DNA from 4 places in the Neobacillus sp. FW104-15D2 genome. Region 4 is predicted to be linked to each of the others. Evidence: riboswitches for the same ligand, from Rfam matches in the RefSeq annotation. Region 4 holds a riboswitch; each other region holds the start of a gene.
The links. Region 4 has a riboswitch for cyclic di-GMP ahead of AC3WR0_RS04580 (DUF5317 domain-containing protein). Riboswitches for the same ligand answer to the same signal wherever they lie in the genome.
Positions count from the first base shown of each region.

Region 1: it holds a riboswitch for cyclic di-GMP, as region 4 does, so the genes downstream of both, AC3WR0_RS09090 (amidase) here and AC3WR0_RS04580 (DUF5317 domain-containing protein) in region 4, are expected to answer to the same signal.
Region 2: it holds a riboswitch for cyclic di-GMP, as region 4 does, so the genes downstream of both, AC3WR0_RS17735 (anti-repressor SinI family protein) here and AC3WR0_RS04580 (DUF5317 domain-containing protein) in region 4, are expected to answer to the same signal.
Region 3: it holds a riboswitch for cyclic di-GMP, as region 4 does, so the genes downstream of both, AC3WR0_RS08875 (hypothetical protein) here and AC3WR0_RS04580 (DUF5317 domain-containing protein) in region 4, are expected to answer to the same signal.

Region 1 covers NZ_JBYTCJ010000009.1:19,707-23,554, reverse strand. Annotated here, with positions in the region: gene AC3WR0_RS09100 (amidase family protein) at 1-1,365, shown strand, start outside; gene AC3WR0_RS09095 (hypothetical protein) at 1,411-1,548, shown strand; cyclic di-GMP riboswitch class I at 1,684-1,774, shown strand; gene AC3WR0_RS09090 (amidase) at 1,822-2,715, shown strand; gene AC3WR0_RS09085 (FAD-dependent oxidoreductase) at 2,759-3,848, opposite strand, start outside.
Region 2 covers NZ_JBYTCJ010000023.1:76,046-79,893, reverse strand. Annotated here, with positions in the region: gene AC3WR0_RS17745 (carbohydrate kinase family protein) at 1-992, shown strand, start outside; gene AC3WR0_RS17740 (pseudouridine-5'-phosphate glycosidase) at 992-1,918, shown strand; cyclic di-GMP riboswitch class I at 2,514-2,603, shown strand; gene AC3WR0_RS17735 (anti-repressor SinI family protein) at 2,632-2,790, shown strand; gene AC3WR0_RS17730 (helix-turn-helix domain-containing protein) at 2,870-3,196, opposite strand; gene AC3WR0_RS17725 (type 1 glutamine amidotransferase domain-containing protein) at 3,396-3,848, shown strand, end outside.
Region 3 covers NZ_JBYTCJ010000008.1:143,286-147,133, reverse strand. Annotated here, with positions in the region: gene AC3WR0_RS08890 (phosphotransferase) at 210-1,019, opposite strand; gene AC3WR0_RS08885 (hypothetical protein) at 1,182-1,424, opposite strand; gene AC3WR0_RS08880 (hypothetical protein) at 1,669-1,860, shown strand; gene AC3WR0_RS08875 (hypothetical protein) at 1,857-2,246, opposite strand; cyclic di-GMP riboswitch class I at 2,364-2,448, opposite strand; gene AC3WR0_RS08870 (hypothetical protein) at 2,779-3,848, shown strand, end outside.
Region 4 covers NZ_JBYTCJ010000003.1:231,539-235,386, forward strand. Annotated here, with positions in the region: gene AC3WR0_RS04575 (bifunctional diguanylate cyclase/phosphohydrolase) at 1-1,654, opposite strand, end outside; gene AC3WR0_RS04580 (DUF5317 domain-containing protein) at 1,644-2,201, opposite strand; cyclic di-GMP riboswitch class I at 2,604-2,687, opposite strand; RNA gene ssrA (transfer-messenger RNA) at 3,343-3,677, opposite strand; gene smpB (SsrA-binding protein SmpB) at 3,829-3,848, opposite strand, start outside.

The DNA.
Region 1 (3,848 bases), on a different contig from region 4:
ACTTTGATTTATTTGAACAGAATTTCAGAGTTTGACCAGGGGAAAATCAATTCTGTGCTTCAAATTAATCCTGATGCGCTGCATATGGCGGAAGCATTTGATGCGGAAAGAAAGGAAAAAGGTCCGCGCAGTGCCCTTCATGGAATTCCAATTCTAATCAAGGCTAATATAGATACAGCAGATAAAATGCATACAAGTGCCGGCTCGCTAGCTTTAAAGGACTCAATTGCCCAAAGAGATTCTTTTGTGGCAGAACAGTTAAGAAAAGCAGGTGCCGTTATTCTGGGTAAAACGAATATGACAGAATGGGCAAATTTTATGGCCGAAAATATGCCTAGCGGCTACAGCTCATTGGGCGGCCAGGTGTTAAATCCATATGGACCAGGAAAGTTTGATGTAGGCGGTTCAAGTGCCGGCTCAGGTGCTGCAATTGCTGCCAATTTTGCAGCGGGGGCGGTTGGAACTGAAACTTCTGGTTCCATTTTAGAGCCTGCATGCCAAAATTCTATTGTGGGGATTAAGCCAACTGTAGGGCTTGTTAGCAGAAGAGGAATTATCCCAATTGCACACTCCCGGGATACAGCGGGACCAATGGCAAGGACCGTGGAGGATGCTGCGATTCTCCTTAATGCCTTAACTGGAATAGATGTGGAGGACCCTATTACCCGTACAAACCCGCTTTCAGGAGCAGACTTTTTAAAAGGTCTTAATAAAGGAGGGCTTAAAGGAAAAAGAATTGGTGTTGCCCGTGACGGTTTTATGGATTATTTAAGTGACGATAAGAAACAAGTATTTGAGGAAGCTATCGGAATTTTAAAAACCACTGGTGTTGAGCTTATAGAAGATATCACCATACCTTCCGTAAAAGCTCCGTGGAGTTATGATGTTCTCACTTATGAGTTTAAAGCCGATTTGAATGCGTATCTAAATACTTTGCACCCATCCGTAACAGTCCGTTCCCTGGCTCAGCTTATTGAATTTAATCAAAAGTATGAAGAAAAAATGCTAAAGTACGGCCAGGCGGTGCTCCTCGAATCGGAAGCGACAAGTGGTTCTTTGACAGAAAGCGCTTATGTTAAATCATTTGAATATGATATTTACCACGCAGGAGAACTGGGTATTGATTTTGCAATAAAGGAAAGCAATCTTGATGCGATTTTGTTCCCGGGGGAAGAAGCATCCCATATAAGCGCAAAAGCAGGATATCCATCCGTAGCAGTTCCAGCCGGCTACACGACTGAAGGTGAACCTTTTGGCGTCACTTTTTCGGCTGGGGCATACACCGAGCAGCAATTAATTCAATTCGCATATGCATTTGAACAAGCAGCCATGAAACGGAAAAAGCCGGCACTCTGTATGGAATAACCTATACCGATTTAAAACATACTACCTTTAAAAGGAGGGGTATGTATGGGACGCGTTAAGCTTGGAAATAGAAATGCGCAAATAAATAACAGTAAGAAAAAAGGAAGAACTAGTTCAGAGCTGGTAGAGTTTTCAACCGGTGATGACCAGAAAAGACCTCGTCCAAACGGAAATAGCCGATAAAAACCAGCCTCCCTTTTTAACGGGAGGCTTATTTTTGTCCAATATTAAAAAAATCTTCCTTTTAACCCAAATATCGACAATGATAAGCATTTAGACTTATTTCTATGTAAATATATAGGAATTATAATATCAATAACACGAAAAAGGCAAACCTGCTGAAAAGCAGGGACGCAAAGCTATGGGCCTACTCATTCTTTGGAGGAATGTATGGCAGCCGGCTGCCGGGCTCCTTTTGGGGATGTCCCAAACAATCCAGAAGGAGTGGAGAAATATATGAAAAGCATTAAAAAAGTCCTGGGATTATTAGCTATTGTTATGACAATTATCGGATTGGATTTCTCTTCATTACAATCAAAAGCACATGCCATGCAGGAAGTGCCCCGCTCTACATGGCTCTGGAATACCTCGCTAATTAAAACTCAGCCTGACGGTATTCTTTTATTTTTGCAGCAAAAGGGTGTTAAACAGGTTTACCTCCAGGTTGACCAAAGCATGCCGATTAGCTATTATCAGTCTTTTATCGGAAAGGCTTCTGCTAATAATATTCAGGTTCATGCGCTTGATGGAGAACCGGATTGGGCCTCAGCTGCTGGGATAACGAAAATGGATACTTTTTTAAACTGGCTGCAAAATTATCAGCGCCAGACATCGTCATCACAAAGGTTTGCTGGAATTCATTTAGATGTCGAACCATATTTGTACAAAGGCTGGACCTCTAACTATAAAGGTACTGTATTGGATTACCAGACGGCATTAACTAAAGCAAAAAACTTCGCAAAACAACAAGGGATAGTTATAGGAGCAGATATCCCGTTCTGGTTTGATGAACAGAGCTATTCCAATAAATATGGAAAAGGCTCTCTTGCGAAATGGGTTATTCAAAATACAGATATACCTACAGTCATGGCTTACCGTGATCTCGCTGAAGGTTCGAATGGAATTATAGCCCTCATTAAAAATGAGATGCAAATCGCTTCAACCCTTGGAAAAACCATTGCTATCGGTGTGGAGACAGGACAAACGACAGAAGGCAGCCAGGTAACCTTTTATGAAGAAGGTGAAGCGGTTATGAATACGGAATTAGGTAAGGTCCAAAATGCTTATTCCGGTTCTAATTATCTCTTTGCTATTCATCACTACCAAAGTTGGGCTGATATAAAGCAATAATTTAAAAAACAGCCAGAGCACATTCTGGCTGTTTTTTATACCATTAATCCTCTTCTAGAGGATTTTTTAATGCCACCAGCGCCGGGCCTTCGACTACTTCCCCGGAGTAAGCGAAACGCGAACCATGGCAAGGGCAGTCCCATGTTTTCTCTGCATGATTCCATTCGCATTCACAGCCTAAATGAGTACAGGTTGTATCCACGAGATATAGTTTCCCGCTTTCATCTCTATATCCGCCGGCTCTTTTACCGTTATGCATGACGACGGAGCCTTCGCCATTTTTTAAATCTCCCGCATCCTTAGGCACAAGCTCAAGCTTTCCTTTTAATAAATGTCCCGCTACAGCGGCATTATATGACACTGCTTTTTGCAGGCTTGGGTCAGCTTTAAACCTTGATGGAGTGTATAGATCTTTATAGGGATTTTCTCGGTCCATGGCAAGGTCTGTTAAAATATGGCCTGCCAGAATTCCAGTTGTCATACCCCATTTCTTATAGCCCGTTGCTACAAGAATATTTTCTTTATTGTCAGTAATATGACCTATATATGGCACTTTATCTAGGGTTTTTAGATCCTGGGCTGACCATCTGTAGGAATAGCTGTCTATTCCAAAAGTATCCTTGGTAAACTGCTGTAAAGCATTATAGTGAGTAAGGGTGTCCTGGCCTGTTCCAGTTCTATGGTTTTCGCCACCAATAACCAGTAATTTCTCTCCATTTTCCCCGTATGGTGTATAACGGATGGAGCGGGAAGGATCGTCCGCGCTGATATACATTCCGCCCGGGTATTCCTGGTCTGTTTTAACACCGATCGCATAGGACCTTTCCGCATACATCCTGGCAAAATACATCCCCATACCATCAAAGAAAGGGAAGTGGGAGGCAACAATGACTTTCCTTGCTGATACTCTATGGCCATCCTTTGTAACGACTTTTGGCCGGCTGCTTTCGATTTCCTCGATTTCCATGGCAGTAGTGTTTTCATAAACTTGACATCCCATTTTAACGGCCTCGTTTAAAAGGCCCTTCATAAACTTTAAAGGATGGTATTGTCCTTGATTCTTCATATAAAGAGCATTTTTAATTTCAATGGGAAATGGAATGCTTTCTGCCATATAGCCATCGATGCCAAGC
Region 2 (3,848 bases), on a different contig from region 4:
AACCGCATTTTACAGAATCACACGAAATGAATGAATTAAAAAGAAAGCCTGATATTTTGTGCATCGGAGGAGCCAATGTCGATCGCAAAATTCAATCGATAAATGACCTCATATTGGGAACCTCCAATCCAGCTAAAAGCGTTGTTTCATGCGGAGGGGTAGCTAGGAATATTGCTGAGAACTTGGGAAGGCTAGGCTGTAACCCTTCTTTGCTGTCATTTATGGGAAATGACCCTGAAGGCAAGTGGATTGTTAATCAGTCAAAAGAATTTGTGAATTTTGCTCCGTCTGAAATACTTGAAAATCAGCTAACAGGATCATACACAGCTGTTCTTGATTCGGAGGGTGAAATGGCTGTAGCTTTAGCAGATATGGAGATTTATGAAAGTGTAAATACAGCATTAATAGACAGCAAATGGCCGTTTATTTCGCAGGCAGAGTTTATCTTACTGGATACTAATTTTCCTGCTGCTGTTTTGGAGAAAATTATTCATTACTGCAAAACTGAACAAATCCCTTTATGTATTGCTCCTGTTTCTGCTCCGAAAATTAAAAGATTGCCTGCTTGCCTTAAAGGTGTGGAGTGGGTAATTACTAACAAGTCGGAGGCAGAAGCACTATCAGGAGTGGATATTCTTTCAGAAGGAGATTTTTTCAAGGCGGCAGAAGCTATCCTGGCGAAAGGCGCAGAGAGAACTGTTATTACACGCGGTGATAAGGGATTGATTTACTTTACCAAAAATGGAGAGGCAGGCGTTCTTCACTCTCCATCTGTTCCGGTAATGGATGTAACGGGAGCAGGAGATGCACTAATAGCCGGAATCCTTTATGCATTTACAAAAGGAATTGATATGGAGAATTGCTGTAAAATTGGAGCCGCTTGTTCGATTATTACTTTGCAGTCTATAGAAACAGTTAGTTCAAAATTAACATCTCACGAACTTCAGGAAACGTTTCGCAAATTTTTTAGCAAGGGGGTAATCAAACATTGATAAATAAATATTTAACCTATTCAGATGAAGTAAAGCAGGCGAAAGCTGCAGGAATGCCAATTGTAGCACTTGAATCCACTATTATTTCACACGGTATGCCTTATCCTCGCAATGTGGAGACTGCAAGGGAAGTTGAAGAGATTATCCGAAACAATGGTGCTGTACCGGCCACAATTGCCATAATAGATGGAAAAATTAAAATTGGTCTCTCTGAAGACGAGCTTGAATTTCTAGCTGTGAGCAAGGATATTGAAAAAGCAAGCAGAAGGGATCTTCCTTATCTTCTTGCAACTGAAAAACATGGTGCTACTACAGTTGCTGCTACAATGATTTGCGCGCAGCTTGCAGGTATTGAAGTATTTGTTACAGGCGGCCTTGGAGGTGTGCATAGGGAAGCTGAAAAGACGATGGACATTTCAGCAGATTTACAGGAACTAGCTAAAACCAATGTAGCAATAGTATGTGCGGGTGCGAAGTCGATCCTTGATCTTGGGTTAACAATGGAATATTTAGAGACTCAGGGTGTGCCTGTAGTTGGATATCAAACAGAAGTACTTCCGGCATTTTACACAAGAACCAGTCCTTATAAGGTCAATTTTAAGATTAACTCATCTGAAGAGGCGGCTAAGCTTATACGGGTGAAGTGGAACCTTGGACTGGATGGTGGTGTTGTAATTGCAAATCCAATACCTGAAGGTGCGGCGCTGGAGGAACAATATATTAATCAAATTATAGAGACCGCTTTAATAGAGGCAAATGAAAAAAGGATTAAAGGAAAAGAAGTTACTCCATTTTTATTAAAAAGGGTAAAAGAACTGACTGAAGGTAAAAGTCTCGAAGCAAACATAGCTTTAGTCAAAAACAATGCGGAAATTGGAGCCAAAATTGCTGTTGAATTGAAAACTCAAGATATAAAGCTCCTGTAAGGGGCTTTTTTTGTATGGATTTTTTTGGAATGGCTCTACCCTGAACTAACTTTGGAACACTGTTAGTTATTTCATACTGCCAATTTTTTTGCATGGAGGTATGTCTGATTATTAGGGAATTGGGAGGGGCGGCACTTCTCGAAATCGCATTTAGGATTATTGGAGGATGCTAGTTCTATGTCCTGTGGAAAAATGGGCTGGTAACCCTGGAATGAGGGACGATGAGAAAGCCTGACATTTTGTCCGCGAAAAGCAAGCGCTGGGAGTGGAAATCAACATGAAAGATTAACAAGGTCTAAAAAATTTTGAGAAAATTAGGAATAAAGTAATGATTTTTTTACAATTGGCTGGTTATTTTAAAGTTGAGTCGACGAAAAATTTAACTTTTTTAACAAATTAGATTGTAAATAAGCATATTTTACTAAAAAGTAAAAAAACTATGACAGTAATTTGGTGAATATTGAAACAATTTGTATATAACTTACTGGATATTTGTGACAAAAAGCAACACAGTACGAAAAAAGAACTATATATAATAAACATACCGATAATACTTAAGTATGTAAGCAAATTTAATAATTAAATCAAACAATAAAGCAGAAAAAGGCAAACCCGTTGAAAAACTGGGACGCAAAGCTGCAGATCTAAGGCAGAGAGTAACTGTTAGGATGGCTGAGCTGCCTGGAATACGATTGTATTTTAGGGGTGGAAAAGTGGTAAAAACAATGAAAATGGTTGAAGGCTTAGATCAGGAATGGATGGATCTAATATTGGAAGCACGCAACTTGGGGATTGAAATGGAAATGGTAAGAAATTTTTTCAAGCAAAACGGAACAAAAGAGTTAGTTGCAGTGAGTGAAAACAATCAATAAGCCATTTTTCTGCCAGAAAGCACTTATTTTATTATTAGTGATAGTAACACAATAAAAAGAGGCTTGCCAATGGCATGCCTCATTTGTTTGGTTGATTAATACGCCATCTATTAAATTCCAGGAATTCGCGAAATTGATCTTTAGAAACACCAGAGCTCATAGCTTCTTTTACAAGCTTCATCCATTCAGAGTCAAGGTCATCTGGGTTCATTTCATCATGAATGAAATGATCAACAGGAACATGCAGCACAGCTGCAATTTTTTCAAGAAATTGAATGGAAGGATTCCTCTGTAGGTTTCTTTCCAAAGAACTTATATAGGATTTGGCAACACCTGCCTGTTCAGCTAGTTCAGATATTGACATTTTCTTTTCTAACCTGAGTTTTTTTACTCTGTCACCAATCATTTATCTCACTCACCTTATTTTCTCTATATTAATCATGATAACAAATAGAAACAAAAAGTTCCATATTAAGAACGAAAATGGTAATGAAAATTAACTTCTTACATAAGCAGTAACTGTTTTTTTAAAATAAAATTCTGTTTTAAATACGAGAGCAGAGGGAAAACAATAACTGAACTTATTTAAAAGGAGCTGACACCATATGCCAAAGAAAATCGCTTGTTTAATTACATCCATGTTTGAGGACTCAGAATATAGCGAGCCGGCAAAAGCATTTCAGGAGGCTGGGCATGAAGTAGTGACCATTGAAAAGGAAACTGGCAAAACAGTTCAAGGTAAGCAGGGAAAAGTTTCTGTTAAAATCGATAAGAGTGTTGATGAAGTTTCCCCTGAAGATTTCGATGCGCTATTTTTACCAGGAGGATTTTCTCCTGATATTTTAAGAGCAGATGAACGGTTTGTTAATTTTACAAAAGCATTCATGGACGCAAAAAAGCCTGTTTTAGCTATCTGTCATGGTCCGCAGCTTCTCATAACAGCTAAGACACTTGATGGCAGACATGTAACGGGCTATAAATCCATTAGGGTGGATCTTGAAAATGCAGGAGCAACTTTTTCAGATGAGGAAGTGGTTGTTTGCGGAAACCAGCTTGTA
Region 3 (3,848 bases), on a different contig from region 4:
AGTAGTTAATACAAAATGGGGAAATAAAGGCGACCACATTACGGGATATACGGGGATTTTGAGATGGCATTAAACTTTCAACAACGTCCAAATTTCAATTAAATTCCATAAGATTGCATATAATTTTTTCATAAATCTACTTTTATCCCAAGATTCACTTATGAAACTAACAAAAAAACACCTTCTCAAAAGGAGGCGTTTACTTTGATTTAACTTTTAATCTCTCTCCGGATTTTTTCTAAAAGGAATTGTTTTTCCTGATCCGGAACTCCTTCAACTAGTCTTGCTGCCATTACCGGAAGCATCCATTCACGTATACTTTTTTCTGAAGTGTTGGTGGCTTTTTTATAAGAGTTTAAATAGGAGCGGGCAAATGCTTTTCTTACCGTTCGAATAATAAGCTTTGTCACTTTTGGCATATCTGGTGGCAAATAAGAATAACGCAAAATCATTAGGGTTCTTGCGACATCTCCACAGGGATTTCCAGAAGCACCGGTCATCCAGTCAAGTATCTTTGGCTTTCCATCCATCAAAATAATATTTTCCGTATGATAATCTCCATGACAGACTTTATGGTCGTCCGGCAGCTGTTTCAAATACTTTAAAATTTCTTCCTTTTCTTTATCGGTTAAAAGGTTGGTGCCAAGGATGTTCCGGGACAGGTATTCCTTTTGCTGTGGTAAATTATTGGTGGCAATAGTATGGTAAGAGGCTTGTAATTCAGCAAAGAGAGCTGCATTTTTCTTTAAAAACAATGGCCGTGAAGATAGAAGTTGTGTAAAACCCTTGCCGGACATTTTTTCATATAAAATGCCCCATTTTTGATTGAATTCGATTAATTCTCCAATTCCAGGAGAAGGTATACCAAGCTGATGGATTACACTGCTGGTTTCATATTCTCTTTTAATAATATCAAAAGGTATCTTTTCATAAAAAAGCTTTAATACCTTATCCCCTTCATCTCTCCATTCATATACTTCTGCAGTATTCCCTCTCCCAATAAGTTTTCCTGCGGACATTTAATTATCTCCCTCTATACTTTTTCACAAGCAAAAAGCGAAGTTCTGTGATTTAATATATTCCTTTAAATTATCACGATTCCTTCAAATGCATCCTAGTAAAAAATAAAAAAAGAGCGACTTTTTTTGGCCACTCTTTCATAACTTATCTATAAGACAGGTTTAAGCTAATACAAGTAATTCCTCAAGCTTTTCACTAGATATTCTTAAAAATGCACTTTTCAGGTTACTCAAACACTCTTGTTTTATATGATCATTACAGACAAAATCAAAACACAGATCATCCAGTAAAATTTGGTAAGCTTCTTTTAAAGAGCCGTTAAAACTTCCAGCTGCCTTCGATTTTTCCAGGGTATTCAATAATTCTCTTTCAAAATATTCTACTGAACCAAATAAAAAAGTCATTAATCTCTTCCTTCCGTTGCTAAGGTTTGGAGAGGATAGGCTTTCTCACTTTGTATAACCAAAACTTTAGTTAGTCAAAGTCAAAATACCTTTCTCTTCAACCTTAATTCTATTTTTGATTTTATTTCGACATTTACTTACAAAAAAATTGTTTATTAGGTTTAGAACATTAATTATCTGGGTAAAACATACCGTTAGTCACTCAGTGTATAAACATCAAAAGATCTTTGGGGGTCATTTTTGTATGAGCAGAAAAGATAAAAGAAGGTATACCGTCACACTAGGCGGGAAAAGCCAAATACAGCAGGCAGTGATCATCGCTTCAAATGAAAAAGACATGTTAAAAATTCTTAGAAAATATTACAATCACTTAATCACTGATGAAAAAGGAAAAGAGACAGGTAACATTTCCTTTTTAGAATCACCATTAGCTTAAATATCTGCCTTTTTTACCGGATTGATTATTGAACCCATGGATTCCAACAAAATCTTTGCATCTGAATTCAAATAACGTAACGCTTCTTTTTTGATCAGCAGTTTTCCTTTATTCTTTATATAAACCTTTAATCCTCTTATATCAAATCTTGTAGCATATGTGTTAATAACGTTTATTTCTCCTAATTCCTGCCGCGTGAGTGTTTCAAAGTCATTATCCATATTGGTTACTAAAAACTCGAATAATTCCCTCGCGTTTCTTTTAAGCTTACTTAAATGCTGATGAAGATTAGGCATATTTGCTTCAATTAGCTTTCTAGCAGTGACAAAATCTGCTTCATCAGCACTTTTATTTATTTTTTCAATTACTTCCATCAAATGGAACATTTAACTCCCCCTCTACACCTGGTCCAAAAGACCTAAATTTATATTTCCAAAAAAAGTCTACCAAAAAGTTTTGGCAGACTGAGAGGTTAAAAAACAGAAGTTTCTTGTCCCGAACTTTTTGGCGGCCCGACGATCATAGTAAGAATACCTTAGACTCGTGGCTTTGCGTCCTTGCCTTTCAACAAGTTTGCCTTTTACAAATATATAATTTCATCATAAAACTTTCTTCCCAAAAATTCAACAATTTTTGACAAATTTCAAATAATTATTTAAATTAATGGAAAAATTTTAATCTATGTAAATAGAACTTATTATTCTTTTCCTATTTCTTCGCTTTGTTCTCTCTTCTTTTTATATAAAATCCCCCTCACTTATACGGACTAAAGTCCCAATTATTTTGTTTTCCTAATATTACGGAAGTCGAAAAAAATTTTTCCAGCTTATCATTATCTGACATAATTTTCAGTTAACAACATATTATAATTCCCCTGTAATCCTTTATATGAGCAAATTAGTTCACAGGGGGAAAAATATGAAGAAGAAAAATCGCAATAAACGAAGCAAAGTAAAACAAATGATACTGGCTGGAGCTCTAGTCACCTCGACTGTATATACAGGATTTGGCGGAAGCCTTATCTCTCCCTTTTCTGCAAAAGCAGAAACAAAAAATGTCCATCCCAGGGATCGCGTTGAACAGGTCAACCATCCTTATAATGTAATGAAAGGAAATCCTGCCCCTCAGGCAACTGGGTCTAACCTTCGTTGGTCTCCACTTGGGCCCGGTCCAATTAATGAACCTTTCCATGGGAAGGTTTTAGCTGATTCTGGACGAGTTGCAAGCATAGCTATCTCGGAAACTTCGGCAGGGAAAACCCTTTATCTTGGCTCGGCTGGCGGTGGTGTTTGGTCCTCAACAAATAATGGAAAAGAATGGAGCCCACTTACAGATAACCAGGCCTCGCTGGCAACTGGAAGTGTTGCTGTAGATCCCAATAACCCAAGTGTTATCTATGCTGGTACGGGTGAACAGCACTTTAGCGGAGATTCACGTTATGGAAAAGGAATTTTGAAGTCAGTAAATAGCGGTAAAACGTGGACGCTTTTTGGAACAGATACTTTCGGGACACAGCATATCGGAAAAGTTGCTGTAGATCCAAGCAATTCTTCTAATGTATGGGTCGCAGCTGATAATGGTCTGTATTTATCAACAGATAACGGCCATAATTATAAAAAAGTTTTTGGCGGTAGTACTACCTCCACTGGAATTGTTCAAAGAGTTACTGATGTTGTTTTGGATGCGAATTCTGCTGGTACTATTTATGTTAGTATGGGACGTTCAGGATTATGGAAGAGCACAGATGGAGGTGCTACATTTAAACAGCTTGGATCACAAACGGATGGCACCGGCCTTCCTAACTGGAACCCTGCTAATGATATGTACTCTGCCTCCATTGCAGTAGTAGAAGGAAAGGATTCTGCTTCAGATACTATCTATACTTCTTATACGAATGGTCCTGGTGCATTGATGGGTCTGTTTGTAAGCCGAGATGGTGGTGCAAATTGGTCGAAAATTAATAATGTACCAGACTATTTTGATAGTAA
Region 4 (3,848 bases):
TAGTCATCGCATCGAAACAATCTGCTATTGTTAAAATTCGTGCCGCAAGCGGGATAGACTCACTGCTAAGCTGGTCTGGATATCCTTTTCCATCATATCGTTCGTGGTGATGCCTAATCATCGGCAAGCAATCCTTAAGCTCTTTAATCGATTGAACCATCTGCTCTCCCCAGATGACATGCATTTTAATGGTTTCCCACTCACTATTCGTAAGCTTAGAGGTTTTATTTAAGACTTCCGTTGGTACTTCAACCTTACCTATATCATGAATAAGGGCACCATAGCGGATATTCTTAACTTCTGTTTTAGAAAGGCCAATTTTCCTAGCCAGCCGTTCAGAATATTCCATAATTCTTTCTGTATGTCCATAGGTATAACGATCTTTTGAATTTATAATCATTAAAAATGTCTTTAATGTTTGAATTACTTCTTCTTCCTCGTCAGAATCAAATTGATAATTGCCTTTTAATTCATCAATAACTGAGGTATACAGCTGGACTCTGTTTCGGCTGCTGTATTTTGTTTTATATAATGCCTGGTCAGCAAGCATAATTAATTGTTCTCTGGAGTGGCCCATATCAGGGAATGTTGAAATGCCAATCGAAACAGTAATCTTCTTCTGAGGCATATGTTCTCTTCCTTTAAAAGGATGTTCAGATACTACTCTTCGAATATCCTCTGCAATTTGAATGGCGGAATTGGTATCTTCACCTGGGAGAATAATAGCAAACTCCTCTCCTCCATATCGGCATACAATACCACTTGAAGGAATTGTATCAGTTAGTATTCCTGCCAGCTCCCTCAGTAATTTATCACCTTCCGGGTGGCCAAAAGTGTCATTAAATACTTTAAAATGGTCAAGATCTATTAAAAGGAGAGCACCTTTCTCCTCGTTTTTTATAGTTATGTCGAGATTTTCCTGGAAGTAACGGTGATTGAACAACTTTGTAAGCTCATCCTTCTCACTTAAAGAACGAAAATGATCAAACATTTGATAATAACTTCTATAGGAAACTCCTAAAGTCCACATGATTAAACAAAATAAAATTATTCCTAAAATGCCTTCTTCACGCACTACTACCGCCATAATAAGGCCTAAAGCCATCATAGTAAAATAAATAAGAACCGCTTTTCTTTCTAAGAAAATTTTCAAAAAGTTTACAATAGATTTTCTTGAACGCAGGCAAAGATAAATAGATAAAAATAAAACATTTGATATAAAAAAGCTAATCGCATAAGAGATAAAAGCGGGAAGATTAGTAATCAAGGAATCCATTTTCGGGTTAAATAACAGGTTAAAGAAGAAAAAGCCTATATAACCTGAAAGGCTGTACTGAATCCCATTAAAAGCGTGTGAAACCCACTTTTTTGGATTTATCATAATTAGAAAAGCAACCATACAAATATTAATTAAAAAAATAGAAAAAACACCATATAAAACACCGGCGGTAAACAGCAATGGGGTAACTAATGATAAGTTATCGCTAGATGGAAGAACAATGGGGCGCTCATCAAATAGGGTTGCAGCACCCGCAAAGGTAATAACGAGAATCCAGGTGCTTTCATTAATTGGCTGATATAAAAGAAAAGAGAGAAACAAAAATATGGATAAGCATAACACTTGATAGCTATTTAGCAATAAGTTACGCTCCATACCCCACCACTTCCTTAGACTTTTTATTACTTTTTGCCATTGCTTTATATAAAAAGAGAATTACACCAATGGATAAAACAATATCCCCAAGACTTATAATAATCGGCCGAGGATATGGATACTGGAGGAAGAAAATATCACCTAAAAAATTCAAATGGGTATGGGCTGATATCGGTATATGTTTTCCGTATTCACCTGCCATAAATGCAGGGAAGTCTTCAGGCGATAATGCTTTTGCCGCTTGAACATCAACAGGCATTCTCCCCTTGTTGGCCAGCATCACCAGTACATTCATAAAAATACCGATTACCATATACTTAAAACCTTTATCCTTATAGTTCACCAGGCAGAAAATTAAAAGTCCGATGGTACTAGCACAAACTGCCATCAATAAATGTTCAGGGAAAATATAAATGGCACCAAACTGAATAATAAAAGAGACTGCAATCAGCCAGGGATGAATAAGTTTAACAGTAACAAGCTGCTGCAAACTTCCACCCATAATTAATGAAGCGATAATTCCTATAATAATGCTATCAACAAACATATCATTCACCCCAAATGCTCTTAAATAACAGGCAAAGGAGCCGGAGTTAGCCTCCTCCGGCCCTAAACTAAACTCTTTTCCATGGCCCAGAAATACTTCATCTGATCTTTAAATCAGTCTAACTTCCAAGCGAAGGATGGTCCCATTAAAAATCGACTTAAAAGATTAAGCAATTTCATTTTTAATCCTCCTATTAATCAGATTTTAGACAGATTTAGTCAAGCTTGTAAGCAGATGCTGCAGATAAAACAAACATAGCCGCGAAAAATAAAAACATTGTAATTTTAAATTTCATTTCGTTCACCATCCTCCATAGATTTTCAAAAATCTTAAAGCAGAGAAAGGATTGCGCATAAATATTAAGAGCCCTTTTATTAAGGTAAAAGGGCTCTTAAATATCTTAAGTGCAGCTGGCTGGCATTGCATTTCGCTTTAGCCCCTATAGCTTTGCGCCTTACCCTTTCAGGTAGTTTGCCCTTCTGTTTATTCTATTGAAAGTTATTATGCAAGTAGACTCTCAAATTTATCGGTACTTAAGAACTACTTGCAAGTTGATTATATAGTTAAATATACCTAATTTAAAAGATCAAATTATCGACATTTTCAGACAACTAAATTCGACAAAATTGCTTTATAGATTTTCATTATGTAAATTATTATTGAGGAAGCAACCTAATCCCTTTTATCTACAACATCATTTAACTTAACCTTAGAAAAACTTGGCATTCGCCAAGTCCTTTTTGGCGGATGCCTTAGTTTTGCTTATGCGTTCAGAATTTATAGATATAAATTCTGATTAGCTAAAATAAAAAAGCCTAGCAATTTTAAAATTGCTAGGCTTTATCCACCTATGTATGGTGGAGACGGTGGGACGTGCTCTTCCATGCTTTCGTCATGGCACTGACTATATCTTGAACCTGATTACAGGTCCTCCGGCGTATTATGCGAAACATAGATTTTCTCCATTAGGAGTTGATTTCGCATCCTAGTACTACCACTAAAGTGGCAGCCTATAAGTCGATACACGGCTGTTGGATTGCTCCACATACCGCTCGGCATTGCCTTGCCGCTAAAGCGGGTTAGGTTTCACCGATAAAGCCGAATTATCACTTATGTGTTACCACATAAGGCGACTAATTACTAATCGAACCCACGTCCAGAAACATCGGCACTTAAGCTTCTACGAGTGTAGTCGACATATTGGCGCTTCACTGATCCATATGCCTGTCGACAGGCGTCCAGTCAGCTAGCCTGGTTGTTCTCTTCCTTCATCCTCAGGCGGTGGAATCCGGCGTAGCCCACTTAGAGTGAGTCCCTTACCCTACCACATGGGCGATGGAGGGAGGAACCGCTATGCAGTATTAAGCTGCGAAAGCGAGGTTGTTGTTAGTTTTGCCAGTTATGGCTTTGACGTTTTTACGAGGCCGATCCCCTCGACTCGCAACCTAAGCTCGAACTATCCCTGTCGAATCCGTAGCGTCCCCATATATAAGAAAACGTCGGAATCTCAGCTTTAGCTGAGCATTAAGTCGTTGCCGCATCCCTGCGACATAAATAAGTATATCACAGTTACAGAAAAATTCAATTGTAAGTATCTGTAAGCAGAGACTAACAAAGGCGCAATTGGCTATATTTTCTGCCGATCGC